2 linked regions of the Prochlorococcus marinus CUG1416 genome follow. The main gene of each other region encodes a partner of the protein of the gene in region 2 in a complex. Links are inferred from orthologs where the notes say so. Each region holds a gene or a part of one and is shown on either strand. Other genes may lie near its edges. The genes, in order: cdaA and HA146_RS01295.

What was found.
Region 1: the proteins of HA146_RS01295 (region 2) and cdaA are in contact, whole or in part, in a crystal structure (PDB 7OJS), measured with the Bacillus subtilis proteins. The link is inferred for Prochlorococcus marinus CUG1416 from one-to-one orthologs.

What each region holds. Positions count from the first base shown.
Region 1 is NZ_JAAORM010000004.1:68,942-85,815, reverse strand. What follows is about bases 6,872-9,695. They hold cdaA (diadenylate cyclase CdaA), read right to left. Parts: upstream 8,826-9,695; coding sequence 7,917-8,825; downstream 6,872-7,916. Other genes in these bases: lysA (diaminopimelate decarboxylase), read right to left, coding at 8,854-9,695; HA146_RS05785 (isoprenyl transferase), read right to left, coding at 7,110-7,913; bioB (biotin synthase BioB), read right to left, coding at 6,872-7,103. In the rest of the region: HA146_RS05830 (DEAD/DEAH box helicase), read left to right, coding at 1-392; HA146_RS05825 (hypothetical protein), read left to right, coding at 444-689; HA146_RS05820 (ABC transporter ATP-binding protein), read left to right, coding at 705-2,477; photosystem II reaction center PsbP, read right to left, coding at 2,494-3,051; recombination mediator RecR, read left to right, coding at 3,155-3,754; lipA (lipoyl synthase), read left to right, coding at 3,758-4,657; HA146_RS05800 (hypothetical protein), read right to left, coding at 4,654-5,154; HA146_RS05795 (rhodanese-related sulfurtransferase), read right to left, coding at 5,167-6,099; more of bioB, read right to left, coding at 6,096-6,871; more of lysA, read right to left, coding at 9,696-10,227; rimI (ribosomal protein S18-alanine N-acetyltransferase), read left to right, coding at 10,314-10,751; HA146_RS05765 (ATP-dependent Clp protease ATP-binding subunit), read left to right, coding at 10,931-13,459; HA146_RS05760 (iron-containing alcohol dehydrogenase), read left to right, coding at 13,475-14,566; HA146_RS05755 (alpha/beta fold hydrolase), read left to right, coding at 14,575-15,474; HA146_RS05750 (phosphatidate cytidylyltransferase), read right to left, coding at 15,487-16,344; HA146_RS05745 (aminotransferase class I/II-fold pyridoxal phosphate-dependent enzyme), read right to left, coding at 16,360-16,874. UniProt on the Bacillus subtilis protein: One of 3 paralogous diadenylate cyclases (DAC) in this bacteria, catalyzing the condensation of 2 ATP molecules into cyclic di-AMP (c-di-AMP). Upon expression in E.coli leads to c-di-AMP synthesis.
Region 2 is NZ_JAAORM010000002.1:9,062-22,407, forward strand. What follows is about bases 7,174-9,983. They hold HA146_RS01295 (phosphoglucosamine mutase), read right to left. Parts: upstream 9,350-9,983; coding sequence 7,997-9,349; downstream 7,174-7,996. Other genes in these bases: HA146_RS01285 (DUF3177 family protein), read right to left, coding at 7,174-7,237; trmB (tRNA (guanosine(46)-N7)-methyltransferase TrmB), read left to right, coding at 7,360-7,989; HA146_RS01300 (thioredoxin domain-containing protein), read left to right, coding at 9,486-9,983. Also shown: HA146_RS01250 (aspartate carbamoyltransferase catalytic subunit), read right to left, coding at 1-394; HA146_RS01255 (DNA-3-methyladenine glycosylase), read right to left, coding at 416-1,000; Asp-tRNA(Asn)/Glu-tRNA(Gln) amidotransferase subunit GatC, read left to right, coding at 1,178-1,471; HA146_RS01265 (fatty acid desaturase), read right to left, coding at 1,473-2,459; HA146_RS01275 (hypothetical protein), read left to right, coding at 2,835-3,263; ileS (isoleucine--tRNA ligase), read left to right, coding at 3,386-6,292; more of HA146_RS01285, read right to left, coding at 6,614-7,173; more of HA146_RS01300, read left to right, coding at 9,984-10,031; thyX (FAD-dependent thymidylate synthase), read right to left, coding at 10,036-10,668; dcd (dCTP deaminase), read right to left, coding at 10,670-11,263; HA146_RS01315 (cob(I)yrinic acid a,c-diamide adenosyltransferase), read right to left, coding at 11,268-11,849; global nitrogen regulator NtcA, read left to right, coding at 12,054-12,788; HA146_RS01325 (DUF3084 domain-containing protein), read left to right, coding at 12,828-13,346. UniProt on the Bacillus subtilis protein: Catalyzes the conversion of glucosamine-6-phosphate to glucosamine-1-phosphate. Glucosamine-1-phosphate is used for cell wall biosynthesis.

The sequences.
Region 1 (16,874 bases), on a different replicon or contig from region 2:
ACTCTATGGATGATTCAAATATTGCAATGGCGGCGATTAATTTAGTAATAGGTAATAAAGCATTTTTTGTTAATGAAGATGATTCTTGGATTCATAAACAAAATAATACTGATCGAAATAGATCAAATAGAAATGGAAATAATCGTATGAGAAATTCAAATAGAAGAAATAATTATCAAAATGATTCTTTTGAAACCTATAAATTTAACTTTGGTAGATTTGATGGGGTTAGAGTTGCAAATATTATATCCTCAATCTGTAATTCAACTAATATAAACGGTAGATCAATAGGTAAAATCCAGATCTTTAATGATTATAGTTTGGTTGATTTACCCAGAGATCTAAATAATGAAGTTAAAAATAAATTAAAAAAAATTAAAGTAAGAAATTAAGTATAGAGAATGAAAGCCAGCAAATATAAATTTTTTATTTTTGTGAATCTTATGATTCTACTTAACTCTTTTAATAGTCATTATTTAGCCCAAACAAAACAAAATGGAATCATAAAATTATTCTGTCTTCAGAGTGTCAAAGAGGAGATGATGAAAGCAGAAATAGAATATAGTGAAGAAATTGCAGATCAAACTTGTGAATGTTATTACGAAGAATTTAAGCAAACAGCAAGTCATCAAGTTTCAAAAACAAAATGTAAATTAGAAACTCAAGAAAGTTTAAATAATAACGAATAAATTTAAATGCTATTTATGAGATTTATGAACAATAAAAATCCAATAATTAGACTTTATTTGAATCTTATTGAAGAAAGAAAAGTACTATTTTTTGCTTTTTTTAGTTCCATAATTAATAAAATATTAGATTTAGCACCTCCTGTAATAATTGGTCTTGCGGTGGATATTGTTGTTAAAGAACAGAATTCATGGGTTGCTGGTTTTGGGATAAAAGAAGTTCCATCTCAATTAATTTTCCTTGCATTTGCATCAGGAATTGTTTGGTCTGGGGAATCTTCCTTTGAATATCTATATTCGGTTTTATGGAGAAATTTGGCCCAGCTATCGCAACATAAACTAAGAATAAAAGCTTATGAGCATATACAGGAATTAGATATGGATTTTTTCGAAAATGATAATACAGGAAGACTATTATCTATTTTGAATGATGATATAAATCAACTCGAGAGATTTCTAGACCAAGGGGCTAATCAGATTATTCAGTTATTTATAACTGTCTTAATAATTGGGGGCACTATGATTTTTGTGGCTCCTAAAATCGCTTTATTCTCTTTCTTGCCTATTCCAATAATATTTTTAGGATCAATTAAATTTCAAAGGAAGCTTGCTCCCAAATATAAAGATGTTAGAAATAAAGCTGGATTGTTGGCATCAAGACTTAATAATAATTTAAGTGGAATTCTGACCATAAAAAGTTTTACTAAAGAGAAATGGGAACTAAATAGATTAAATAAAGAAAGTCTCGATTATCAAAGAAGTAATAAGGCTGCAATAAAATTATCTTCTGCTTTTATCCCTCTTATAAGATTTGCAATCTTATTTGCTTTTATAGCTATTCTATTAATTGGAGGTTTCCAAACTTGGAATAAGACACTTGATGTAGGTACTTATAGTTTTTTAGTGTTTATTACACAAAGATTATTGTGGCCTTTAACTACTTTGGGGCATGTTTTAGACGATTTTCAGAGGTCTATGGCATCAATAGATAGAGTAATTGATCTCATAGATACGCCTATAAAAATAAAAGATGGAAAAATAAAAATTAAACCTAAATTTACCAAAGGAGAGATAATTTTTAATAATGTAAATTTTAATTATCCAGGACGAGATTTAACTTTAAAAAATATAAATTTTAAAATTGAAAATAACTCAACATTAGGAATTGTTGGTTTAACAGGTTCTGGGAAAAGTACAATAATAAAACTACTTCTTAGGATTTATGATAGTAATAATGGGTCAATAACCTTGGATGGGATTTCTATTAAAGAAATAAATTTGAGGGATTTAAGAAAGTGTATATCTTTAGTAAGTCAAGAAACTTATTTATTTTATGGCAGTGTACAAGAAAATATTGCTTATGGCTCAATCAACCCAAGTTTTAAAGACATCATTAAAGCTTCAAAGATCGCCGAAGCTCATAAATTTATTGAACAATTACCAGATGGTTATAAAACTATAGTGGGAGAAAGGGGCCAAAGGCTGTCAGGCGGACAACGTCAAAGAATTGCCTTGGCAAGAGCTGTTCTAAAGGATGCTCCAATATTAATATTAGATGAGGCTACAGCCTCAGTTGATAATGAAACAGAGGCTTTAATTCAAAAATCATTATCTAAAATCACAAAAGAAAGAACAACTATAGTAATAGCTCATAGATTAAGCACTATAAAAAATGCTGACAATATTATTGTTATTGATAACGGTAAAATAGTTGAAAGTGGAAAACATCAAAACCTTTTAGGTCAGAACGAAATATATGCAGATTTGTGGAATGTTCAAGTAGGTATTTAGTAAAAAATTTCTAAAACTATATTAGAAAGTTAAATGATTCAATTACATTATTAAACATTCCATCAACTTTATTCCATCTCTCTTCATTTGTTCCTATAGCAAAAGTATAAAGTGTTCCTCTATCAATTACAACGGTAGCTAGTTCGTGTCGGGACTTTTCATTTAAATTTAGTTCATACTCTAAATCATAGAAAATATGATTGGATGCCTCCCTCTTATTAGAATTTATAAGGTTTACATCTCTGCCTGAACCTTCGGGAGCAATGACTTTATCAATTAATGTTTGACCTACTTCACTTGGGCTCCCCAATTGCTCTAGTTGAACTTCTTTATTTACATCAGAAATTACTAAACTTAACGTCTCATTACTATTGATTAAATCATGATAAATAATTTCAGGTCCTCCATCGACTTTTACTCTGGTCCATCCTGTTGGATATAAAAACGCATATCTTCCATCAGGGCTTTGATAAGCTTCTAATCCTGCATTTAGACCTCCACTACAAGCGCTAAGTGTTAAACATAAAAAAATCAAAAATAAATATTTGAAAGGGTTAAATTTAATATTTTTCATTTTGTTTGAAATTATTAACTAAAAACATAATAAGACATTAAAAGCAAACAATTATGGCAATTCAGAATTTTGCGTCTAAATTATTTCTAGAAATAGTTTGATTTTGATTAACTATACCAAACCGCTTTCGAAATTAATTGGTCATTTTGAGAAATTCCCAGGGATTGGTCCAAGAACAGCTCAAAGGTTAGCTTTGTTTATTTTAAAACAACCTGAAAGCACAATAAGGGATTTTTCAAAGGCTCTGTTAGAAGCCCATAGTAATGTTGGGCGTTGTAAAAAATGCTTCAATTTGACTTCAGAAGATGAATGTGAAATTTGTAGAAATACTGAAAGAAATCAAAAACTAATCTGCGTAGTAGCAGAAACCAAAGATTTGCTTGCTTTAGAACGTGCCAGAGAATTTAAAGGAGTCTACCATGTTATTGGTGGTTTAATATCTCCAATGGATTCTGTTGGCCCTGAACTTTTAGAAATAAGGAGCTTAGTAGAAAGAGTTAGTAAATCTGAAATAGATGAGATCATATTGGCATTAACTCCTAGTGTTGAGGGAGACACAACTAGTCTTTATATTGGAAAATTGTTAGCCCCTTTTACTAAAGTTACGAGGATTGCATATGGCCTCCCAATGGGCAGTGAACTTGAATATGTGGATGAAGTTACACTTGCGAGAGCCTTAGAAGGAAGAACAATACTAAATTAGACAATGATAAACAATAATCTAATCAAGAAAGAAACAATATTAAGACTTCCCTCCTGGATAAAATTTCCTATTAGTAAAGCTTCAGAGTTCGAAAAAATACAAACACTCATCAAAAAATCAAATATTCATACTATTTGTGAAGAAGCAAGATGTCCAAATAGAGCAGAATGTTATGCCTCAGGAACAGCCACTTTTTTACTAGGTGGATCGATCTGTTCTCGTTCTTGTGCTTTTTGTCAGGTAAATAAAGGTAGACCTAGTTCTATTAATATTGATGAATGTAAACAAGTCGCTGAAGCAGTAAAAGTACTAAATCTGAAATATGTTGTTTTGACATCTGTAGCTAGAGATGATCTCCCTGATCATGGTGCAAATTTATTTATATCTACAATTGATGAGATTAGAAAAATTGATTCAACTATAAAAATAGAGGTTTTAACTCCCGATTTATGGGGAGGGGGCAAAAATTTCAATGAAACTAATAATCTTCAGACCGATAGATTGAAAATGATCTTAGAAAAAGATCCAATTTGCTTTAATCACAATCTTGAAACTGTTGAAAGACTTCAAAAAGAAGTTAGGAGAGGTGCAAATTATAAAAAATCGTTGAGTTTACTAAAAAAGTCAAAAGATATTGCTCCACGTGTTCAAACTAAATCAGGCATTATGTTAGGTCTTGGGGAAACATTGGATGAAATAAAACATACAATTTATGATCTTAAAAAAATAGATTGTGATCAAATTACAATTGGTCAATATTTAAGGCCCTCATTAAATCATTTGGAGGTTAAGAAATATTGGGATCCATCAGAGTTTGAATATTTATATCATTTTTCTAAGGAATTGGGATTCAAGAAAGTATCTTCTGGCCCCTTAGTTAGAAGTAGTTATCATGCGGGTTAACTTTTTTTAATTAAATAGAGTTTCTTTTCAAGTTTTTTCAATATTGAAATACATTCCCCGTTCATAAGTGTACCTGCACCTCCCCAGACCAATCTTAATAAAAGATCTGCTGGGCTAGAACCAACTTCTTTCACAATTCTGAAGCCTATTAACTTGAAATATCTTACAAGTTTTTTACTATATCCTTCACTATCAAAAATAGCTAAAAGTCTTGCTTTGTTGCTTGATTTCTTTTCAATTGCCCAAGCCATAGTTGTTGCCCAAATTAATTCTGAAACAAAAGCGGGAGCTTTACTAAGGATTCTTAATGTATCAAGCTGAATACCTTGTTTATTTAAATAAGTCCAACCTTTCATTTCGGCCCAAATCTTTATGATGTTATCTTTCTGTTCTGCTATAACGATTCTAAAAAAACATAATCCAAGAGTTTCTCTAACTTGAATTTTAATTAATAATCCAATGGTACCTGCTAATTTTTCTAATTCTTCAACTTTCATAATTTTGGAAAATTAATCCTGATAGATTTTATGATTATCCAGTTTCAATTTATCGATCTGTTTTTGCCTTTCTTCAAATCTTTTTCTATCATCATCACTGAATTGATTTATGCAGAAATGACATTGAATACCCTCTCTATACTCTATTCTTTTTTGATCTTGAATTGAAACAGGCATTCCACATGCATGACAAATGGAATAGGAACCTTTTTCTAATTTATGATCTAAAGAAACTCTTTTATCAAAAACGAAACATTCACCTTCAAATAAGTTTTTTTCATCTTTTACATCATTAAGGTATTGCAGAATCCCCCCTTGCAGATGATAGATATTTTTATACCCTTTCTTTTTTAATAGACTAGTAGCTTTTTCACATCTAATACCTCCGGTACAAAACATGGCTATATTTTTAGACTCTTTATTTTCTAAGTGGTTATCTAACTTATCATCTACCCATTTGGGGAATTCGCTAAAGTTTCTTGTATTTGGGTTTATAGAATTCTGAAATGTTCCTAAAGAAACCTCATAATGATTTCTAGTATCAATGACTATTGTATTTTGATTTTTAATTAACTTATTCCAATTAGCTGATTTAATATAGGTCCCATTATCTTGAGAAGGGTTTATTTCAGGGACACCCATGGTGACTATTTCTTTCTTGATTTTTATTTTTAATTTTTTGAAGACTTTCTTTTTTGAAAAGTTTACTTTTATATTCAAATTTCTATTATCTGTATATTTGTTAAGTAAATTGATAACAATATCAATTACATTTTTCTCAGCACAAATAGTTCCATTAATACCCTCACTTGCAACAATTAATAAACCCGAAAGATCGGATTCATTTTCGATTTTTAATAATTTATTTTTGAGATCAAGAATTAAGTTTTCTTGAAATGGGAAGAAAGAATAAAGAGAAACTATTTTATAATTTTTGACTTTCATAAAGAAGATAATGTTTTTTCACAAGTCTCAAAATCTTTATTAAATGTTACTCCAACCTCTTTAAGGAGTTTTCTGTCTGATTGAAAAGATGGATTTGTAGTAGTGAGTAACTCATCTCCGTAAAAAATTGAATTTGCCCCACATTGAAAACATAAAATTTGTGCTTCTTTTGAAAGCTTTTCTCGCCCTGCACTTAATCTTATTTTACTTTTAGGCATAAGAATTCTGGCTGTAGCTATCATCCTTATCATCTCAATAGAATCAATTTCTTGATTATCTTCTAAACCAGTACCTTCAATAGCCACTAATGAATTTATAGGGACACTTTCAGGGTGCGGATTCATGTTTGAAAGCACTTCCAAAAGAGATGCTCGATCGCCATTAGTTTCACCCAAACCTATTATTCCTCCACAACAAACATTGATCCCAGCATTTCTTACTCTTTTGATAGTATCTAGTCTGTCTTGATAAGTTCTAGTCGTAATAATATTTTTATAATTCTCAGGACTAGTATCAAGATTGTGGTTATAAGCAGTCAAACCTGCATCAGCCAGTCTAGAAGCTTGTTCTTCTGTAAGCATCCCAGCAGTAACGCATGCTTCCATCCCTAGATCTCTAACGCCGCTTACCATCTCTAGCATTGCATTAAAAGACTTCCCATCTCTAATTTCTCTCCATGCCCAACCCATACAAAACCTATCTGCACCCTCTTTTTTTGCTATTTGTGCTCTTGCTAAAACCTCTTCAACTTGAAATTGTGGATGACTTTTAATTTCGCTAGTACTATAAATTGATTGACTACAATACGAGCAATTTTCCTCACATCCACCAGTTTTTACGCTGAACAATGATGCTAATTGAATGTTGTATTTGTTAAATTTCCTGTGAACGATTTGTGATTCCCACATTAAATCAATCAGAGGCATATTAAGTATTTCTAATATCTCCTCTTTATTCCAATCGAACCTAATCTCTCTTAATAAATGATTATTCGAATTAGTCATTTTTTGTTAGGAAGTACATTGAGAATCTTCATAAGATCCATTTGGTAATGATTCTATACCGCCGAAACGTCTATTCCTTGATTGGTAATCAATTATTGCTTTAAGAAATTCTAACTCATTGAAGTCAGGCCACAATACGTCAGATATATAAATTTCTGAATAAGCTAATTGCCATAAAAGAAAATTACTTATCCTTTTTTCTCCACTTGTTCTTATTAGTAATTCTGGATCATTAATTCCTTGAGTTAATAGCGTTGAATTAAATAATTCTTCATTAACTTCACTTGGATTTATTTCCCCAGAAGAAGATTTTAATGCTAGTTCTTTCGCAACTTTTACTATTTCTTGTCTACCTCCGTAATTTACACAAACATTTAATAAAAAAGCATTATTGTTTTTAGTTAGAGATTCTGAACTGTAAATTGTTTTTTTTAAAGTCTCTGGTAAGGGGGTTAAATCCCCAATAAATTTTATTTTAATTGATTCTTGATGTATCTCTTTAATTTCATTTTTTAAAACTTCGGTAAAAAGATTTATAAGGAAATCAACTTCTTTAGTTGGCCTTGTCCAATTTTCAGTTGAAAAAGCATAAACAGTAAGTATCTTACAACCTAATTTGTTTGATGCTCTAATAATCTCTTTTAATACACTAACGCCCTTGTTATGACCAAATGATCTAGGTAGGCCTTTTTTAGTGGCCCATCTCCCATTTCCGTCCATAATTATTGCTACGTGTTCTGGTACTTTTTGCTTATCTATTCTCTTGAATAAGTCATTATTTGCCTTGTCAATTATTTTCCCTAAGCTCATTAGTTAATCCTTTTTGTGAGTAAAGATTTCTGATTTATTGGACTCTTTTACATTTATATCAGTGATAATGTTATCACTTTGGTTTGTGTTTTGGGATAAGGCATTTTTACTTAAAGATGATTTGCTTGTTCCTATAGAGTTTTGATTACCAATTAAATTTACAAGAAGTTCTTGTAACCTACTGCTTGTAATTGGTCTTTCCAGTTTGCCTTGGTTCGCTAAGGATAATGTACCTGTCTCTTCAGAAACAACAATACAAATACATCTATCAAATCTTTCTGTGATTCCTAATGCGGCTAAATGTCTTGTGCCGTATCTACTAATTCCTTGCCTGGATAGAGGAAGTATTACACCCGCAGATATTATTTTGTTACCTTTCACAAGAACTGCACCATCATGTAAAGGTGTATCTGTTGCAAAAAGATTTATTAAAAGGTCAGTTGACAATTGTGCTTCAATTTTAGTACCAGAATATAAAAAATCTTCGGGCCTTAAGTCACTCCCCAAATCTACAACAATTAAAGCACCTCTTCTATTTTGAGAGAGTTTACCTGCAGTATCAACTAATTGAGTAATAGTTGTTGAAGTTGCTCTAAATTCCTTGGGTGGATTTCCTAGTAAAACAGCTAACCTACCAGTGCCTAATAATTCCATTAATCTTCTAAGCTCACCTTGCCAAAGAATCGCTAATGAAAGAGAGCAAGCGAGTACTACTGCATCAATTAATTTTGATGTTAATGGAAGGTAGGCATATCTTTGTATAAACCATGCGGATGAGACTAAAAACAAATATCCTCTTAAAAGCCAAAGTGTCCTCTTTTCTTTTACTCTAGAAAATAATAAAAGTCCAAAACCAACAGCAAATAAAACATCTAATAAAAGATTTAAATTTATAATCCCCCAGAAATTCACATTAATAATAAAATTAATTTAAATGTACCTAATTTTGTTTAATAAAGCGATCAGGTAAGACATCATATTTTAAAAGATCAGATGGACTTTCTCTCTTTTGAATAATCTCTGCTTCACCATCACAAACTAAGATTGCAGCAGGTCTTGGAATTCTGTTGTAGTTAGAACTCATTGAATTATTGTATGCACCAGTACCAAAAACGCAAATTAGATCACCTGTTTTGCAATCTGCTAATTCTATCTCCTTGAATAATACATCTCCTGATTCGCAGTGCTTACCAGCAATAGTATATTTATTTTTGGAATTAAAATTATGGGGATTACTTACCAAACATGCAGAATAATTTGATTGATATGTTATTGGTCTTGGATTATCACTCATCCCACCATCAACAGATAAGTATGTTCTGATACCTGGAATTTCTTTAAAGGCTCCAATTTTGTAAATTGTTATACCTGCTGTAGATACAATAGATCTTCCAGGTTCACACATTAATGTAGGGAAATCTAAATTGTTTTTTTGACAAGCCTTAATAACAGAATTAGAAATTGTTTTTACCCATTCATCAATTGAAGGGGGATCATCACTTTCTGTATATTTAATACCTAAACCTCCACCAACATTTAGTTCCTCGATATTATGGCCAAATTTTTTGGCGTCTAAAATTACCTTTACCATAATTTCACTAAGATCATTATGAGGTTCTAGTTCAAAAATCTGGGAACCAATATGAGCATGTATCCCTGTTAATTTTAGATGTTTAGTCTCTCTTATACTGGCAAACAAAATATTCAAATATTCAATTCCAAAACCAAACTTGCTATCAAATGATCCTGTCCTTATGTATTCATGTGTGTGGCATTCTATTCCAGGAGTAAAGCGAATCATGATCTCTAAGTCATGATTTAATGAATTTGAAATTGCCTCTAATCTTTTTAAGTCAAAGTCATTATCTACAATTATTTTTATATTGTTTCTGACTGCGAATTGGATCTCTTTATCAGATTTATTGTTACCATGAAAAACAATCTTTTCATTTGGTACCCCGCCTTTTAGAGCAGTTAATAATTCACCTTCTGAAACCGCATCAAGTCCTAAACCTTCTGAGGAAACAAGGTTACTCATAAAAATTGAACTATTTGCTTTTGATGCATATATCGGTAGAGACTTTCCTGGGTAGTATTTTTTTAATGCTTTTTTATATGCTCTACAAGAGTTTCTCAAAGTGATTTCATCCAAAACATAAAGAGGAGAATCATATTTTCTAACTAATTCTTCAACAGAACATCCACCAACTGATAATTTTCCATCAACTTCTACGGAAGTAGTAACAGGTACGATATTCTTATTTGGACTTTCCAGGTCAATTGTCTGTCTTAAAAAGGATTTTTTTTCTTCCATGGGAGATCTCTAAATAAAGTCATTCTTAGTTGTCATATCTTATAATGACTTTAATTCCGGTTTTTTGAATACATATTCATTATTAAATGATATCTATTAAACGAATAAATGAGAATGATATTGATTTATGTTATGAATTAGATTTAAATACACTTTCGTTATGGACCAAAAAACAATGGGGTAGTGAATTCAAAAAGCAGGGTACAAAAATCGTCGGTTTGTTAATTGATAATTTACTTATAGGAGTGTGCGTTTTTCAAGTTGTTCTTGACGAAGCTCAAATAAATTATTTTGTAGTAGACCAGAAGTTTAGGAAAAAGGGTTTTGGCTCTTACCTTATGAACTATTTAATAAAACAATGTGAAAAATTAAATGTAAAAAAATTACTTTTGGAAGTATCTAGGAGTAATGTTATTGGTCAAAAATTTTATAGCCGCTTCGATTTCCCTACTGTCGGGGTTAGAAAAAACTATTATAAAGATGGTTCGGATGCTCTTCTAAAAGAAAAAAAAATAACAAAATAACTTAAAAATTTGTTTGTTCGGATAACCAGAATGCTTGAAATTACTATAATTTACTGCTATATCACTAAAAAATTTAATTTTACTTGAATAAAATATACATTTGGGTATTCACAAAAGCTCATTCTGAACACAAAATTGTCATATTGCTGGTAGGTTATTAGTAGGAATTTAATCTTCTAATGTTTGAAAGATTTACTGAAAAAGCTATAAAAGTCATTATGCTTGCCCAAGAGGAAGCTAGACGACTTGGCCATAATTTCGTAGGAACGGAACAAATTCTTTTAGGTTTAATTGGAGAAGGAACGGGGGTCGCAGCAAAGGTACTTAAATCACTTGGAGTTAACTTAAAAGACTCAAGGATTGAAGTTGAAAAGATAATTGGTAGAGGTTCAGGTTTTGTAGCAGTTGAAATACCCTTTACTCCTAGGGCAAAAAGAGTCTTAGAATTATCTCTTGAAGAGGCTCGTCAACTAGGGCACAACTATATAGGAACTGAACATTTATTACTGGGCTTAATAAGAGAAGGTGAGGGCGTAGCTGCAAGAGTTCTTGAAAATCTTACTATTGACCTTACCAAAGTAAGAACTCAAGTTATAAGAATGTTAGGAGAAACAGCTGAAGTTGGTAGTGGGACAAATTCAAGTAAGGGTAACTTAAAAACTGCTACGCTTGATGAATTTGGAACAAATTTAACAAAATTAGCTAGTGAATCAAAACTAGATCCAGTAGTTGGACGACATTCAGAAATAGATCGTGTAGTTCAAATATTAGGTAGGAGAACAAAAAATAATCCTGTTCTCATTGGTGAACCTGGCGTAGGTAAAACAGCTATTGCAGAAGGTTTAGCTCAAAGAATACAAATAGGAGATATTCCAGACATACTTGAAGAAAAAAGAGTTTTAACTCTTGATATAGGACTTTTAGTTGCTGGAACAAAATATAGAGGAGAATTTGAAGAAAGATTAAAAAAAATAATGGAAGAAATTAAAACTGCGGGTAATGTAATACTTGTCATAGATGAAGTGCATACTTTAATTGGTGCCGGAGCTGCTGAAGGGGCTATAGACGCTGCGAACATTCTGAAGCCAGCATTAGCCAGAGGAGAACTTCAATGTATTGGAGCAACAACTCTCGATGAATATAGAAAACATATTGAAAGAGATGCTGCACTCGAAAGAAGATTTCAACCTGTCATGGTTGGGGAGCCATCTATTGAAGATACAATCGAAATCTTAAAAGGTCTTAGAGAACGTTATGAGCAACATCATCGTCTAAAAATTACTGATGACGCACTTGAGGCTGCAGCTCATCTAGGTGATCGTTATATATCTGATAGATTTTTACCTGATAAGGCTATAGACCTTATAGATGAGGCAGGAAGTAGAGTTCGTTTGATAAATTCTAAACTTCCCCCTGAAGCCAAACAAATAGATAAAGAACTAAGACAAATCCAAAAACAAAAGGAAGAATCTGTAAGAGACCAAAATTTTGATCAAGCTGGCCAATTAAGAGAAAAAGAGATCGAATTATCTACAAAAATTAAGGAGATATTGGAAAATAAAAAAGAATCTACATCTAAAGATCAAAATGATATTGATACTAATTCTGTTAAAAATGATTCAAAACTCTTACAAAACCCTCTAGTAAGTGAAGAAGATGTAGCACATATTGTTGCTTCGTGGACAGGTGTACCTGTTCAAAAACTAACAGAAACCGAATCAGTCAAGCTCCTTAATATGGAGGAAACACTTCACCAAAGACTAATTGGACAAGATGAAGCTGTAAAGGCTGTTTCTAAAGCTATTAGAAGAGCAAGAGTTGGATTGAAAAATCCTAATAGGCCTATCGCAAGTTTTATTTTCTCAGGACCTACTGGGGTTGGTAAAACTGAATTGACTAAATCCTTGGCTTCATATTTCTTCGGTAGTGAAGAAGCAATGATTAGATTAGATATGTCAGAATTTATGGAAAGACATACAGTTAGTAAACTTATAGGTTCCCCTCCTGGTTATGTTGGTTTTAATGAAGGTGGCCAGCTTACTGAGGCGGTTAGAAGACGTCCATATACTGTTGTTTTATTTGATGAAGTTGAAAAGGCTCATCCAGATGTATTTAATTTATTATTGCAACTACTCGAGGATGGTAGATTAACAGATTCAAAGGGTAGAACTGTAGATTTTAAAAATACTTTGCTAATAATGACTTCTAATATTGGTTCTAAAGTGATAGAGAAAGGAGGAGGCGGTTTAGGATTTGAATTTTCAGGTGATTCTGTTGAAGATAGCCAATACAATAGAATAAAATCTTTAGTTAACGAAGAACTAAAGCAATATTTTAGACCTGAATTTTTAAATAGACTTGATGAAATAATTGTATTCAGGCAACTAACTAAAAATGAGGTTAAAGAAATTGCTGAAATAATGTTGCAAGAGGTTTTTGCAAGATTACAAGATAAGGGCATTAAATTAAATGTAACAGATGCTTTCAAAGAAAGACTTGTTGAAGAAGGCTATAATCCTGCTTATGGTGCAAGACCCTTAAGAAGAGCTGTTATGCGCTTATTAGAGGATAGTTTGGCGGAAGAAGTTCTGTCTGGGAGAATAAAAGATGGAGATAAGGCTTTAGTTGATATAGATGATAATAAAAAAGTTACAATTAATATTTCTTCTGAAGAATCTCCTCAAGAGTTGGCAAGTGCTAATTTCTAGTTATTCAAAATAAATATGCAGTCAATCTCTCCAGAAAGTATATATAGGGGAAATTATGCCTGGGAAAAATCTTTACCTCAAATTACCAAACTAACTAAAAGGCCATTAATTGTAGGGAGAGGCATTAATACTAATAATCTGAGAAATAAAATTTTCATTGATTTAAAAAATCAAAAACTTAATGTTAATTCTGCTAATTTACAATTTGATTGTTGTTATGAAGACATTTCAAGAGTAAAGAACATCATCTTAAAGAATAATCATGATTCTGTTATCGCGGCTGGAGGTGGAAAAGTTCTAGATTCTGGAAAATATATAGCAGATTGTCTTAATATCCCTTGTATTACAGTCCCTCTTAGCGCCTCTACCTGTGCAGGTTGGACAGCCTTATCTAATATTTATACAAAAAATGGTCAATTCATAAAGGATGTTGCATTAGGATCTTGTCCGAAAATCCTAGTATATGATCATAAATTTATTCAAACAGCTCCATCAAGAACTCTTGCAAGTGGCATAGCGGATGCTTTGGCAAAATGGTATGAATCCTCAATAACAAGTTCAACAATTGATGATGGCCTTGTTCAACAAGCTATTCAGATATCAAGAGTTTTAAGAGATCAACTACTAATAGATGGTGAAAAAGCATTTAAGGGTGAATTTGAAAATAATCTTTCTTGGCGAAATACTATAGAAGCGTGTGGACTTACAGCAGGATTAGTAGGTGGAATTGGGGGAGGAAAGTGTAGGACTGCTGCCGCACATGCTATCCATAATGCAATCACGCAGATAATAACCCCAAATAAATTCTTACATGGTGAGATTGTTGGGGTTGGATTATTATTGCAATTGAGACTAGAAGAAATGAAAAATAATAATAAATTAGCTGATCAATCAAGTAAACAATTATTGGTACTTATGAAAGAATTGAATTTGCCAACTACTATTGCAGAACTTGGAATAAATGTTTTTGAAAATAACAATTTAGAGAAAATTGCTAACTTTACTTGTCGAGATAAATCTGAGATTCACTTCTTGCCTTTTGAAATTCATAAACAGGATATAGTTCAGGTCATTGCAAATTTTGAACAACAAAAAATCAAAATATAATTATCTTTTTGACTAAAACCCATTTCGAACAACTTAGCGATTTGAATCTTGATTATTTTGAGAGTGCCAGAATATCTCTATTAGATCCATTAGGTCTTTATTTGGCAAATGATGTTAAGTGGATTAAACTCAATGAGAACTGGAATTCTATGAAATTCCCTGTGGTCATGGGAGGAAAAGGTCAACCTATACTTCTCCTACATGGCTTTGACAGTAGTTTTTTAGAGTTTAGGAGAATATATCAATCATTAAAAAGAAATTTCCAAGTTATAATTCCTGATCTGTTAGGGTTTGGTTTTAGTCCTAGGTGCGCAACAAATGAATACAATCCCTCAAAAATAATTTCATATTTAATTGATCTCCTTAAGACCTTACAAATAACAAAGAATCTAAAAATTATTGGTGCCTCTATGGGAGGCTCAACAGCTTTAAAACTTTCTTTTGAATTCCCTGATTCTATTGATAAAATTATCCTTTTATCTCCTGCAGGATTGTTCGGAGAACCTAAGAACATTCCTTTTCCTCTTAACCAAATTGGGGCCTCATTTCTTGGATTGCCGCAGGTCAGAAAAAGTCTTTGTAGGCAAGCATTTGCTTTCCCAGATGAATGTGTTGGTGAAATGGAAGAGCAAATTGCTTCAATTCATTTAGGTTGTAAAGGATGGAGGAATTCACTTGCATCATTTGCGAAAAGTGGAGGGTTTGCTGGAACACATAAATATATTCAAAACATCCCAATTAAAGCAGTTTGTGGAGAAAATGATCGCATTCTTGGAAAAAAAGAGATTAAAAATTTAAGGAAAATTGATAAATTAAATTTTGTAGGGTTGCAAAATTGCGGTCATCTTCCTCATGTAGATTTACCATCATTATCTAGTAAAATTATCCATGATTATTTTCTGGAATAAAAAATATCATAATTAATTTAGATACTTGAGAATTATAAAAATGTAATACAAAACAGATGGAGTAAAAATGTAGCTGTCAATTCTGTCAAGAATACCTCCATGTCCCGGTAAAAAAGTACCGGAATCTTTTATTTTTGCATCTCTCTTCATCATTGATTCAATTAAATCTCCAACTAATGCCATAAGAGAAATTAAAATTCCATACAAAATTCCAACTAAAAATGGATTTTCCCATTTCAGTAAAAATGCGAAAAATATTGATAATAATATTGAACAGGATATTCCTCCAATTAAACCTTCTATTGTTTTGCTAGGAGATATTGGCGAAAGAGATTTTTTACCAAATGACTTCCCAATAAAATAAGAACCAATATCACTAGCTACAATTAAAAAACAAGAAGTTAAAGTTAAATTTAAACCTGTAGTATTTGATAAGTTTTCAAACGAAATAAAACCTTGATTATAATTTATTATCACTGAATCCAATCCCCTTAACTTAATCCAGTAACTAGGTAAAAAACCTAAATAGAATAAACCAAAAATAGAAGCTGCAATATCTGAAATTGTTCCAGGTTTTGGTTGCAAAAGTAACCAAGTGCATATTCCAACTGAACAGATAGGCAAAATTGAATTTGATATTTCTCCTTCAAGCAAACCTATGGTCTCAAGATAAGCAGAAACTATAATAACGAAAGATGAAAATAATGTAGTTTTTGTGGCAGGTTTTATTCCTTTAAATTCTGCCATTCTAAAAAATTCTAATAATGCTAAATAAGTAAGCAACGCTGTTGCTAATGTAAAAAACCATCCTCCCAATAAAACAACAATTAAACCAAATATTCCTATAAGTAATCCGCTTCTTAATCTCATATCAAATTTCTATGTTTATATAACTCTTATATTAAAATTTACCAGATCTTTGTTGTATAAACTTTGATTATTTATCCAATTAAACCTATCGATGTCAATTTTTTCCCCAGGAACTAGTATAGGAATCCCAGGAGGATAAGGGCAAATAATTTCTCCAGAAATTTTATTTAATGATTGCAAGAAAGGTATACTACGAGTTTCACTCCTCCAAGCAATTCCAATTTCAATATCTGGTGCTTGAACTAATTTAAAGGGCGATTGGAGCACTTCTAAACTTTTAGACTTTTTAGAATTTAATAGTAATTTATTCCATAACTTTTCAAATATATTAATAAAATCTTTTTGATTCGCAAATCCTAAGCAAAAAGTTAGAGTCATCATTTCGGGTAATTCAGCAATAAGACCATTTTTATAGAAAAAATTATCAGCAGTAAAACCATCAATTCCAGCCTTAGAGGTATTCAATACTATTTTTAATGGATCTTGGGTTTCTATGAGGGGAATATTCTTTTGGATTAATTTTTTGTAGA
Region 2 (13,346 bases):
CAGAAGTCTTGGAATTTATTGCATCAAGTTTTTTAGCTATCTCAAAGGTTATGTAACTTGATGAATGTCTTATAACTAATATATCCGCCCCCATAGCAGAATAAGTTATCGCTGTATCAATAATTGTTTCGCCTTTTGTTAAAGAACTAGAGGATGGCGCAAAAGTTTGTACATCCGCAGATAGTCTTTTTGCTGCAAGTTCAAAGCTGTTTTTTGTTCTTGTACTAGCTTCAAAAAACAAAGACGTTACTAAGGTCCCTTGTAAAGCAGGTATCTTTTTCGTCCCGGCATTCTTTAGTGCATCAAATCTATAAGCCATTTCAAATACTGACTCATAATCTTGAATTGAAAAATTAGCGAGTGTGTGGATATGTTTATGAGGCCAAATTTGCATTATGCTTAAAAAGTTAAATGATTATTTAAATTTAGGTGTTCTATCACCTTTTAATCTTTTACTTACACTCCTACTATTTTTTAGATACCAACGCCATTTTATATTTTTTGCCTTTGATATGCCAATTCTCGTAGTTTGAATAAGATCTTTTTTTTCTAGATTTAAGTCGCTTTGAGAAATCCATAAAGAATTGTTATTAATAACTTCAAGTGAGTTAAATGAAATGTCTACACCGAATGTTTTAGTAACTAGGCCAGGTCCAGAAGCTAATCTTTCATTTTTTTTTGAGATAAAAACTGCCCTGATTAATACACCACTTGCAAAATTTTCTTTATCAGTAACTATGTTTAAACAATGATGAATTCCATAAGATTTGTAGATATAAAATGTTCCAGGTTTGCCAAATAATGATTTATTCGATTCAGTTCTTTTACGGTAGCCATGACAGGCCTCTTCTTCCTGTGAATAAGCTTCAGTTTCAACAATTACCCCCTTAACTCGATCGTTCTCATTATTTTTTTTGATGAGATAGCAGCCTATTAAATCAGGGGCAACAAATTGGGAGTGCCGATAAAAAAAATTCTTTGGAAATAAGTGTTTTTCTATTTTTCAATATTTATCTAATATCATTTTTAGCCGAGAAAGATAGTTGGGGCTATTAATTGAAATTGATTTTCAAAAAGATGTGATTATTAGTTTTTTATAATTATTTGAAATTCAAGGGATATATGAATAAAAATGTTCTAAATAAACTATTATTTAATTACTAAGAATATTAAAAGTATGACAAAAATAACTAGAGAGGAGGTAAAAAAAGTTGCCTATTTAGCGAGATTGGAACTGAATGAGCATGAAATCAATAATCACGCAGAACAATTAGAAAAAATAATGGAATATATTAAACAACTCGAAAAAATTGATACCTATGATGTGCCTTGTACAACAAGGGCTATAGAGGTTGTTAATGTATTTAGAAAAGACGAAAAGAAAAATTCTGATTGCACAGAAGAGCTTTTAGATTTAGGCCCATCTAGAGAAGATAAATACTTTAAAGTACCAAAAATTATTAATGAATGAATTAGTTGCTTCCAATAAAAGTTTTATTGACTACTTTTAATAAAAATTTTTTTATTCTATAGCCTGGATATAAATTTATAATTTTTCTTATCTTGCCCCTCCTTTTGCTATGACTCCTTACGCCTATTAATAAATCATAAATGAAGTTAAAAATATCATCTTTACTTTCAAAAATTCCAACTCTTTGAGGGGAGCCTTTTATATCCAATAATGGCTTAGTTTTTTCATATGCTAATTTGTATTCAAACCAAGGAATCGAAGGCCAAAGATGATGAATGAGATGGTAATTTTGGCCCATTATTAATAAATTCATGAATTTGCTTGGATAAACTCGAGAATTCAACCATTTGTTTCTTGATCGAAAAGGTCTATGAGGAAGATAATCAAAAAATATTCCTAAAGTAACTCCCACCATTAATGCTGGTCCGAACCATAGATTATAAATTAGATTCATGAAGTCAAACTTTATACCTGCCAAAATTATTGTTATAAAGATGGATCTTTCAATACCCCATTGAAGTAATTCATATTTTCGCCAAAGTTTTCTTTGAAAGAAAAATACTTCATGATAAAAAAATCTTGGAGCAATTAGCCATATTGGACCAAAAGTACTCACGATATGATCTGGATCATTTTTTGGATGATTTACGTGAATATGATGTTGTAAATGTACTCTTGTGAAAACTGGAAAACTAAATCCTAAAATAATTGCTGAACCATGACCCATGGCTTGATTTATCCAAGGAACTGGATGGGCAGCTTTATGACATGCATCATGTATTACAGTACCTTCAATATGTAAAGCTAAAAAAGCAGTTGCTACAAGTAAAGGTAGAGGCCATACCCCTCTATACCATTGCCATATGCTAAGAAAAGCGAGAAAATAACCGGCAAAAAAAAGACCTAATGTTGGATTCCAGAAACTTGGCGGATCTACATAATTTTTTATCTCCTTTTGCCAATTAAATGTTTTTGAAGAATTAGTAATTTGTGTTGTATTTTTATTTGTTAAGTTTGAAATCGTTTCTTATATTCTCTAAATAATATACCTAATATTTTTATATGAGTGCATGTTTAGATCTAAAAAAAGTTTTAAAGACATATTTAATTTAATTTTTATGTGTCAAATTAATCATCTTAAGTTAAAAATATTTTTAAAACAATCCACTTTCAATTATTATTTTATTTGAGCGGTCGTGGCGGAATTGGTAGACGCGCGAGTTTTAGGTACTCGTATCTTCGGGTGTGGGAGTTCAAGTCTCCCCGACCGCATTTTAGGAAATTCCAATAGGATGTTTATTTATTATTATCAACTTCTTATAATTAAATTGATAATTTATACATTAGTAGTTTGATAGTTTATTTGGGATCTTTTTATATCTTAATTGGGGCTTTATTTTTAATCGTACCTTTATTTTATCTTGAGCTAGGCAGACCAAAAGACTTAATAAAAGCGTTTTTGAATTTATTAGTAGGTTTCGTATTAATAATTAAAAATAAAACTATAGATGAGTCATTTGTTGTAATTTTCCTCTTATTAACAGTACTAGTTATCTTCTATCTAATAGAGATTGTTTTATTTAGATGGAATCAATTGACAGATAAAGAAAAGAATAAATTAACTACCTTTGTGGAATTCAAAAATAATTTTTCGAAAATATTAGAGGCTATTAATCTTGGAGTTAGGAATTTTGCAAAACCTTTAAATTTATTTAATTTTGGTAGCAAAAATCAAAATACAAGCCCAAGAAAGTGGGTAAGAAATGATAAAAATGATAATATAAAAGTCTGAAATCAAATAAATTAGTTATTTGCAACATGCCAAAAAAACTCCAGGTCAATATAAGAAAGAATATAGTAAATTAGATTTATTCAAACAATTCTATTGATCACCAATATCGCCTTTACCGTTGTATGAAATCTCAAAATAACAAAGAAAAGAAATCAGAATTTTCTTATAAAGAGACTTTAAATTTACTTAAAACTGACTTCTCAATGCGTGCTAACTCAGTTGTAAGAGAACCTGAGATTCAAGATTTTTGGGCTAATAATAATATTGATTTCGAATTAGGTTCAAACAACTCAGGAAAAACATTTACATTGCACGATGGCCCACCTTATGCAAATGGAGCTCTGCATATGGGTCATGCTCTCAATAAAGTTTTAAAGGACATAATAAATAAATACAAAACCTTGAGAGGATTCAGGGTACATTATGTTCCTGGTTGGGACTGCCATGGATTACCTATTGAATTAAAAGTACTTCAGAATTTAAAATCTGATGAAAGAAAGAATCTTGATACTCTAAATCTAAGAAAAAAAGCAACAGATTATGCATACATACAAATAAACAATCAAATGGAGGGTTTTAAAAGGTGGGGCATATGGGGAGATTGGGATAACCCTTACTTAACTCTTAAGAAAAGTTATGAATCTGCTCAAATTGGAGTATTTGGGAAAATGTTTTTAAATGGCTATATATATCGAGGTCTTAAACCTGTTCATTGGAGTCCAAGTTCGAGGACTGCACTCGCAGAAGCAGAATTAGAATATCCTGATGAACATTATTCAAAAAGTATTTATGTTTCCTTAAAAATTACTAAAGTATCTGAAAACATTTTATTAGAATTCTGCCAAGAAAATCCCAATATTGAAAAGGATGTTTTTCTAAGTAATTCTTTCATAACTATTTGGACCACCACACCATGGACCATACCCGCAAATGAAGCAGTTGCAGTTAATCCAAAAATAAAATACGTTTTTGCTATTGATGAAGATAAACGAATATACCTTTTTGCAAAAGAATTATCTTCTGAAATTAGTAACAAATTTAATAAAGATCTAAAGACTCTTCTTGAGGTTAAAGGGGCTTCCTTGGAAGATATTGAATATCAACATCCTACCAAAAATAAAAATTGCAGAATTGTGATTGGCGGTGATTACATCACTACAGAATCAGGTACTGGAATTGTTCATACTGCACCAGGTCATGGGATAGATGATTTTAATGTGGGGCAGAAATATGATCTACCTACAACATGTGTTGTTGACGAAAAAGGAAATTTAAATGAATATTCAGGCCAATTCAAAGGATCAAATGTCCTTAAAGATGCAAATGATTTAATTATTGAACATTTAAAGGGAAATAATTTCCTACTATTACAAGAAAATTATAAGCATAGATACCCTTATGATTGGAGAACCAAAAAACCAACTATTTTTAGAGCAACAGAACAATGGTTTGCATCTGTAAATGGCTTCAGATCATCTGCATTACAGGCAATCGAAGATGTTGAATGGATGCCAGCTACTGGAAAGAAAAGAATTTATTCTATGGTCATTGGTAGAGGGGATTGGTGTATTTCTAGGCAAAGGTCTTGGGGGGTTCCAATTCCAGTTTTTTATAAAAAAAATGGTAATGAAATTCTCCTAAATAGCGAGATAATTAATCATATTCAAGAACTTTTTAGTGAACATGGAGCAGATATTTGGTGGGATTGGGATGTTAAGAATCTATTGCCAGAAAATTATGCAAAAGATTCTGATTTATGGAAAAAAGGAACAGATACAATGGATGTCTGGTTCGATTCAGGATCTAGTTGGGCCGCAGTGTGTGAACAAAGAAGTGAATTACAATATCCAGCTGATCTTTATTTAGAGGGCTCAGATCAACATAGAGGTTGGTTCCAGTCTTCTTTGCTCACATCTGTTGCAGTTAATAATAAACCTCCATATAAGAAAGTTTTAACTCATGGTTTTGCACTAGATGAAAATGGAAGAAAAATGAGTAAATCTTTAGGTAATGTTGTTGATCCAAATATAATTATTAATGGCGGTAATAATAAAAAAACGGACCCTGCTTATGGAGCTGATGTCCTAAGGCTCTGGGTAAGCTCGGTAGATTATTCAGTAGATGTTCCAATTGGTTCAAATATACTCAAGCAGCTATCAGACGTTTATAGAAAAGTGCGTAATACAGCAAGATATCTTCTAGGGAATATTCATGATTATGACCCTAATATTGATAGTTTTGAAATTGATCAATTGCCGCTCTTAGATCAATGGATGTTAGGCAGACTAGTTGAGGTTACAGATCAAATATCAAATGCTTATGAAAATTATGAATTTTCAAAATTTTTTCAAATCTTACAAAGTTTTTGCGTTGTAGATCTATCAAATTTCTATTTAGATATTGCCAAGGATAGGTTATATGTAAGTTCTAAATCACAATTTAGGAGAAGATCGTGTCAGTTTGTAATGTCTAAAGTTGTTGAGAATTTAGCTGTTCTTATTTCTCCAGTACTTTGTCATATGGCTGAAGATATTTGGCAAAATATTCCATATTCAACTAAAGAAAAATCAGTTTTTCAAAGAGGATGGCCAATTTTTTCACAGTCCTGGAAAAATCAAACTCTTAATGAACACATCATGAATTTGAGAAATTTGAGAGTTGAAATTAATAAAGCTATAGAAGGATGTAGAAACAAACAAATAATAGGAGCAGCTTTAGAAACAGAGGTTAATTATTTACCTGAAGATAAAGTTGTAAAAGATTCTCTGACTTGGCTAAAAAGATTTGGTAATGAAGATGTAGATTTATTTAGGGATTGGCTTATAGTTTCAAATTTCCAAGAGGTATCCGATTTGGTTGGGAATTCTCTAATTATCGATAAAAATGAACTTGGAAAGATCCAAATATTAAAGGCTGGTGGTGAAAAATGTGATAGATGCTGGCATTATCAAAAAGAAACTTTTAGTGGAATTCACAATACAAAATTATGCAAAAGATGTTCAAATATTATTAATCTTGAATGTTCTTAAATACAATTTTTGTGATTCAAAAAGAAAACTGAGTTTTGATTTTCTCTTATAAAGTTTTCTTTGGTTTCCTTTAAGGGTGCTTTAAGAAGTTTAAACTTAGTAAGTATATATCTAAATTCAAGAACTCTTTTATAAATCTATTTCAATTGGATGCGTGGTAGAGCTACTGAAACCTTTGAAAATAATTATTTCTAACTGTTCTTTATTATTTTCTTTTAGAATGTAACCCTCTATTTTAAGTACCCTATTATTTAAGTACCCTATTATTTAAGTACCCTATTAGGTATCAAGGAACTTATTTTTTCTAAGTTATTTAATAAATCAATATCTGTCATTTTCATAGAAGGAAGAGTTTCTTCCATTTTTAGGGAATTTAATTATTGACCATTGAATCAATCCTAAAGAATAGATTAATAATGAAAATAATCCTAAAAACTTTGCTATTGGCTGAGTAAAGTTAGCTCCGAAGAAAAAATTAAATAAATTTTTGATTATAATATATAAATCTGAAGAAGGCTGAAGCCATATCTCACATGCAGCAGAATTAATAGAAGAAAAGCAGTTAAAGTTTTGCAAACTTTGGATTAAGAAATTTAGAGATATAAAAGAAAGAGACCATCTCCAGACTTTTGTCGTTGTGGTAAGGGGGTAAGTAAAGTTATATTCTTTTAATTCATCATTTATATCGTTCCAAAACCAAACTGAAATTGTCATTAATAACGTTGAAATATTTGTTACTAGAAGAGCATAATTAAACTTGCCTATTAAAAGTAAAAGGCTTATAAAAAATAAAAGGGATATTTTCCAATAAATTGATAGAAGTTTATTAACAGCTTGATTTCTTTTTTGAATTGACCAAAAGAATAAAGTAATAGGAATACCAACAAGGAAAATTATTGAAAGATTAAAAGATAGCCAAATAGAAAGTTGATTAAAAACGTTCAAAACTTTTTCTTTTTATATACATAATAATTAAACATCAAACTGTTACTTTTTAACTTACTATTGTCATAGTTATGAATATTATGAATCTTTATATTATTGCCGAGGAATAGATTAATAATTGTATGAGACAGCATGTTAATCCGCTTAGTAAAAATTTTAATGAAATTGAGAGAATCCCTTCTTTGATTGAAATGTTTGGTGATCCTAAATTGAATCTGCATTTGGATATTGGTTGTGCAGCGGGTGAGTTTCTATTTGATTTAGCTTTAGTTAATACCAGTTGGAATTATTTAGGAATTGAAATACGTGAGAAATTAGTTAAAACTGCTAAATTAAAAGTGCGAGAAAGAGGAATTAAAAATTTATATTTTGTATTTGGCAGTGCTAATAATATTTTTAATGATATCCAGATTAAATTTTTTATAGAGAATGTAAAAAGTATTTCTTTTAACTTTCCAGATCCATGGTTTAAGAAGAGACATTATAAAAGGCGCGTAATTCAGACGGAATTTATTAATACTCTCTCAAACTCATTGCAAAAAGGATCCCTGATTTTTATAAAAACTGATGTAAAGGATTTATTTGATTATATGGATTGCACTATATCTGATAATTCTAAGTTTAAAAAAATAGATAAAGAGGATTTTAATTATTCCGAAAGTTTTAATCCAAATAAAGTTAAAACTAATAGGGAGAAGTATGTGATTGTTAAACAACTTGATATTTTTGATAGGATTTATATAAAAATCTGATTCATAATTAATTCATTATTTTATTAATTTCTAAAGAGAGTTTGTTTGTTATTTCACTTGATAAAGAATTGACTTTCGTCTGATTTTTGGCCTCAACAAGAACTCGCATTAAGGGTTCTGTACCACTAGGCCTTATATAAACTCTAAAATTATCTGTATTGTTTGCCTGGTAAATTTCTATAGTTCGATCAATTAAGATTTTGGTTTTTGGATTTATTTTATTAATATTAAAATCTAAATTGATGTTGGTTAGTTTCTGAGGAAAAGGGTCGAAACTGGTTTTAAACCAATCATTTAAAGTAATATTTTTCTTTTTACAGTATTTAGCTATTTGAAGTGCAGTCAGTATCCCATCTCCAGAAAAGTTATTAATTTTTGAAAGTATATGACCTGACTGCTCACCTCCTAAAACAGCTCTTTTTTCCTTAATTGCGTCATGAACGTATTTATCTCCTACATCAGTTCTATATAAAATCCCACCAATTTTGTTCCAGGCCTTTTCAAAACCTAAATTTGCCATTTGAGTTGATATTAGTAAATTATTTGTAAGAATCTTTTGTTCCATAAGTTCTCTCCCCCAAAGAAAAAGAATATGATCTCCATCTAATACATTGCCTTTAGAATCTAATCCAATTACTCTATCGGCATCTCCATCGAAGCTAAATCCCATGTCTGCAGGATTTTCTTCTAATGCTTTTTTTATTGGTTCAAGGTTAGTAGAACCACAGTTCATATTAATTTTTAAACCATTTTTTAAGTTATTGATAACTCTTACATCAGCTCCAAGATTCCGAAAAATTTCTTTTGCGCATGTTGTCGCTGATCCATAGCAGGTGTCTAATATTATTTTCAAGCCGCTTAAATTTTCTCCGTCCATTGTGTGGATTAAGCTTTTCATATAAATATCCATAAGTTCCTTATTCGTTTTTAAAGAGAACTCTTTTTTAGTAACTGATTGATTTTGATTTTGCTCCTCAACTAATTTTTGAATTTTATTTTCAAATTCTTTAGTAATTTTTTGACCATTATGATCAAAGATTTTTATGCCATTGTATTCTGGTGGATTATGACTAGCAGATATCATTACCCCTCCACTCATTTTTTCTTTTTTGATTAAAAAAGGGATAGCTGGGGTAGGGCATATTCCAAGATTTATAAATTTCCTGCCACTTTCATTTATTCCTTTTGTTATTGCCTGAAGCAGAATATCTCCACTTATCCTTGTATCTCTTCCAATTATTATTGGATTATTATTTTCTATATTTGAACCTAAAGCATATCCAACTTTATAGGCTAGAGAATAAGTTATCTCTTTATTAAATCTTCCTCTTATCCCATCAGTTCCAAAGATTGATTGCATAATTAGATTTCAGGAATTAAATATATTCTGATCATTGTTTAGTTCTTATTTTATCAGTTGATTAAAAGGTAATCTATTTAAATTCTCTTTATTTGTCTAACTTATTTAAAATGTCTTTAGTAAGTAAAAATTTATAATGCAATCTGAGAGTAGAGAGCCACTATTAAAACCAAATTTTAATGCAATACTAGTTTTACTTATTGCTGTTATTATTATTTCTTTGATTTTATTCAGAAATATCATTTTTCAATCAACTTATCTTCTTAAGAGTTTTGGAGAATCATCTGTTGATCCTGAAATAGCTTTTAAAAACAATAAGCCTACTTTCCTTGAATTTTATGCTGAGTGGTGTGAAGTTTGCAAAGAAATGGCTCCAAAAGTATCTTCATTAAAAGAGGAATACGAGAAAGATTTTAATTTTGTTTTTTTAAATGTTGATAATCAAAAATGGGATAATTACATCCGGAAATTTGATGTTAATGGGATTCCTCAAGTTAATCTGTTTGATAAAAAAGGTAATTTAAGATTGACTTTTATTGGTAAACAAGAAGAATTTACAATAAAAGATTCTATTGATCAAATAGAAAAAGAAGCAAAATCTCACGAAGAAATTATAAATAATGAATTTTCAATATTAAAAGAAAATAATAAAAATAAAGTTAATCCTCGTAGTCATGGATGAAAATTTACCAATCTAGAGATTTTGATACGATAGGAAAACTTTGTTTAAACATAGACTTGCATTCTTGGGCAATAGACTTGTGTTCTTCCTGAGTACCATGAGCTGATCTTAAATGAATGTAATGTATCCATGATCTGCATGACCCGGACATATAGATCCTTGTTGGAGTTGCTAATGGTAAAACAAATCTCGCACATTCTTTAGCTATTCCTTCAGCAAGTAAATCTTCATATAATTCTGAAGCAGCTTCAAAATGTGATGCAATTTTTGCATTGAATCTTTTTTTTAATTCATCAGGGAGGTCAGGAATAGAATTTTGCCTGTTTTTAAAATCTTGTCTTCTCAGCTCTGGTAAAGGAATATCTCCTAATTGAGAACTGTCTGCATACCTCTGTGAAAATTCCTGAAAAGTAAACGATCTATGCCTTAATATTTGAGCTGCAATCCCTCTATTGGTTTCGATTTGTAAGGTCATAAATGACTGTTCAAATACACTCCAATGTTCATTTTTAATGCAATAACTCAGTAATTTTGAATAATCTTCATTTTTCTGGTTGTTTGGATTACTCACTCTTGCAATGTAAGCCATTGTTTTTTCCGCATCAGGTGTTAGCGAAATCAATTTAACTTTACTCATTTTAGATCTTTGCTAGAGTTACCTTTTCTGGTTGATTTTGATATTTACCTTTTCTATCTTCATATGTTGTAGAGCAAGGGTCTCCTTCAAAAAAGAGTAGTTGACAGATACCCTCGTTGGCATAAATTCTGCAATCTGCACCAGAACTATTACTAAACTCCAATGTTAGGTGACCTTCCCATCCTGCCTCTGCAGGCGTTGTATTAACTATAATCCCTAGCCTGGCATAAGTACTTTTGCCTATGCAAATTACAGTTATATTCTCTGGTACTTTCATCTTTTCTAAAGCTACCCCTAAACCATATGAGTGAGCAGGAAGAATAAAAAAGTCTCCATCATCATCATGGTGAAGAACAGTTTGTTCTAAATTATCAGGATTAAACTTTTTGGGATTCATCACAGTACCCGGGATATGTCTAAAAATTAGAAATTCTTTTGATGAAAGTCTTAAATCATAGCCATATGAGGAGCATCCGTAACTTAAAACTGGCTTTTGTTGATTGTTAGGATCAAGATGCCGTACTAAATTTGATTGGAAGGGGTTTATCATTCCTTCAGCCGCTTTTTGATTTATCCAGAGATCATTTTTAAGCATCGTTCTATGAGCGAAGTTCGGTAATTTGGTTAGCCATTAATAATAAATCTTTAGGAATATCTGTACCAGTAAGGATTACATCTCCTGATATAAATCGGTTTTCAAGTGTTGAAATCAAATCATCCTTATCGATAATTTTCATCTCAATTGCAAGAGAAATTTCATCAAGTATAATTTGGTCATTTTCACCAGAAAGTAATTCTTTTTTGCAAAAATCCCATAACTCATAAGTAGATTCATGAATAGATTCTTTTAAGTCTTTATTATTTTCAATTTCTTCAGAATGATAGTGATCAAAAGAATGTGATGATCTTACCCAAGTTAAATTACCGCAAAGCTTTACTGCATTAGCAATTCCTTGTTTAACCCCTCCTTTCATAAATTGTACTAAAAGCACTTTCCTTCCAAGAGCAGCATTTCTAAGAGAGTCTCTAATGATAGAGGAATAACTTCCTCTATAAGAAGATTGATAGATTTGGATTTGCCCGTTTTGCGGGAATCTTTTTAAGTTTATTTTGTTAACAGAACTTATTTTTACTACATCAGGATTACTTTTGGAATAACTATTAGACGAACTAATTACCATTAATTTTAGATTTCTTTTTCTACATGCAGTATAAGTTTAATTTACTTACACTGCATATAGTGTAATTTTACTTAAAAAAGCGTTGAGAAAGTTGAAACTAGCCTGAAAAAGTTTATAGAGAAAACAATAAGAATTAAAAATTGTTACTGTTGATACAAGAAATTTTAAGGTGTCTCCTTAAATTTTTTAATAGTCAAGATATTTATGATACCTGCTTCTCAAGGATTCAGCCGCTTTAGTTCGCAACAATCCGGACAAAGTAAAATTAACTCTATTGGAGAACGTTTTCCAATAAATAGAACTTTAATGGAAGTAATTAAAGGTCTAGAGGGTGCAAGCACAGAAATGGTAGAGAGATCTAAAACAATTTTTTTTCCTGGGGATCCTGCAGAGAGGGTTTATCTGATAAGAAGAGGAGCCGTAAGGTTGTCAAGAGTTTATGAGTCAGGTGAAGAGATAACTGTTGCTCTTTTAAGAGAAAATAGTCTCTTTGGTGTTTTATCTCTTCTAACAGGACATAGATCTGATCGTTTTTATCATGCCATAGCATTCACAAGAGTTGAAATGATAACAGCCCCTGCAAATTCTGTTTTAAGAGCAATAGAGGAAGATGCTTCCGTAGGGCTATTATTGTTGCAGGGTCTTTCCAGTAGGATCCTACAAACAGAAACAATGATAGAAACTCTTACTCATAGAGATATGTCTTCTCGTTTAGTAAGCTTCTTAATGGTTCTTTGTAGAGACTTTGGAGTTGCAAGTGAAAAAGGTATTACAATAGATTTAAGACTTTCACATCAAGCTATTGCTGAAGCTATTGGTTCAACAAGAGTAACGATTACAAGATTATTAGGCGATTTAAAGGATTCCGGGCTCCTAATTATTGAAAGAAAAAAGATTACAGTATTTGATCCAATAGCTCTTGCAAAAAGATTTAATTGATTCATCATTCATTATGATGTATTGAGTGTATTAAATAGCGTGGCCTGGATTTTAATTATTTTTATAATATTGCTCGGGGGATTAATTGCACCATTTGCTGATCTGCTTGGTACAAAGATTGGTAAAGCAAGATTTAGTATCTTAAAATTAAGACCAAAGAAAACAGCGACAATTGTAACGATAATAACTGGAGGTTTTATTAGTGCAATATCTATAGGATTATTGATTTTAGTTAGTGAAGAATTTAGGCAAAGACTTTTTGTTGATATTCCTTTTTTACAAAGAACTTTGGATGAGAGCAAAAAGGCGCTTCTTCCTTTGCAGGAAGAAAGAAAGAGGCTTGAAGATAAGATTGATAATAAAGAAAAGGAATTAAATAAGCTAAAAAGTGATGTTAAAGAATTTAGAAGAGGAAATGTAGTTATTAAAAGAGGGCAGACTTTATTTATTGCACAAGTTACTTCTAATTCAAATATAAAATTAGATCTAGGGAAAATTTACAATAGTGCAGATATATATGTTCAGGAAATTGTAATTCCTAGTAAAAAAAACATAAAA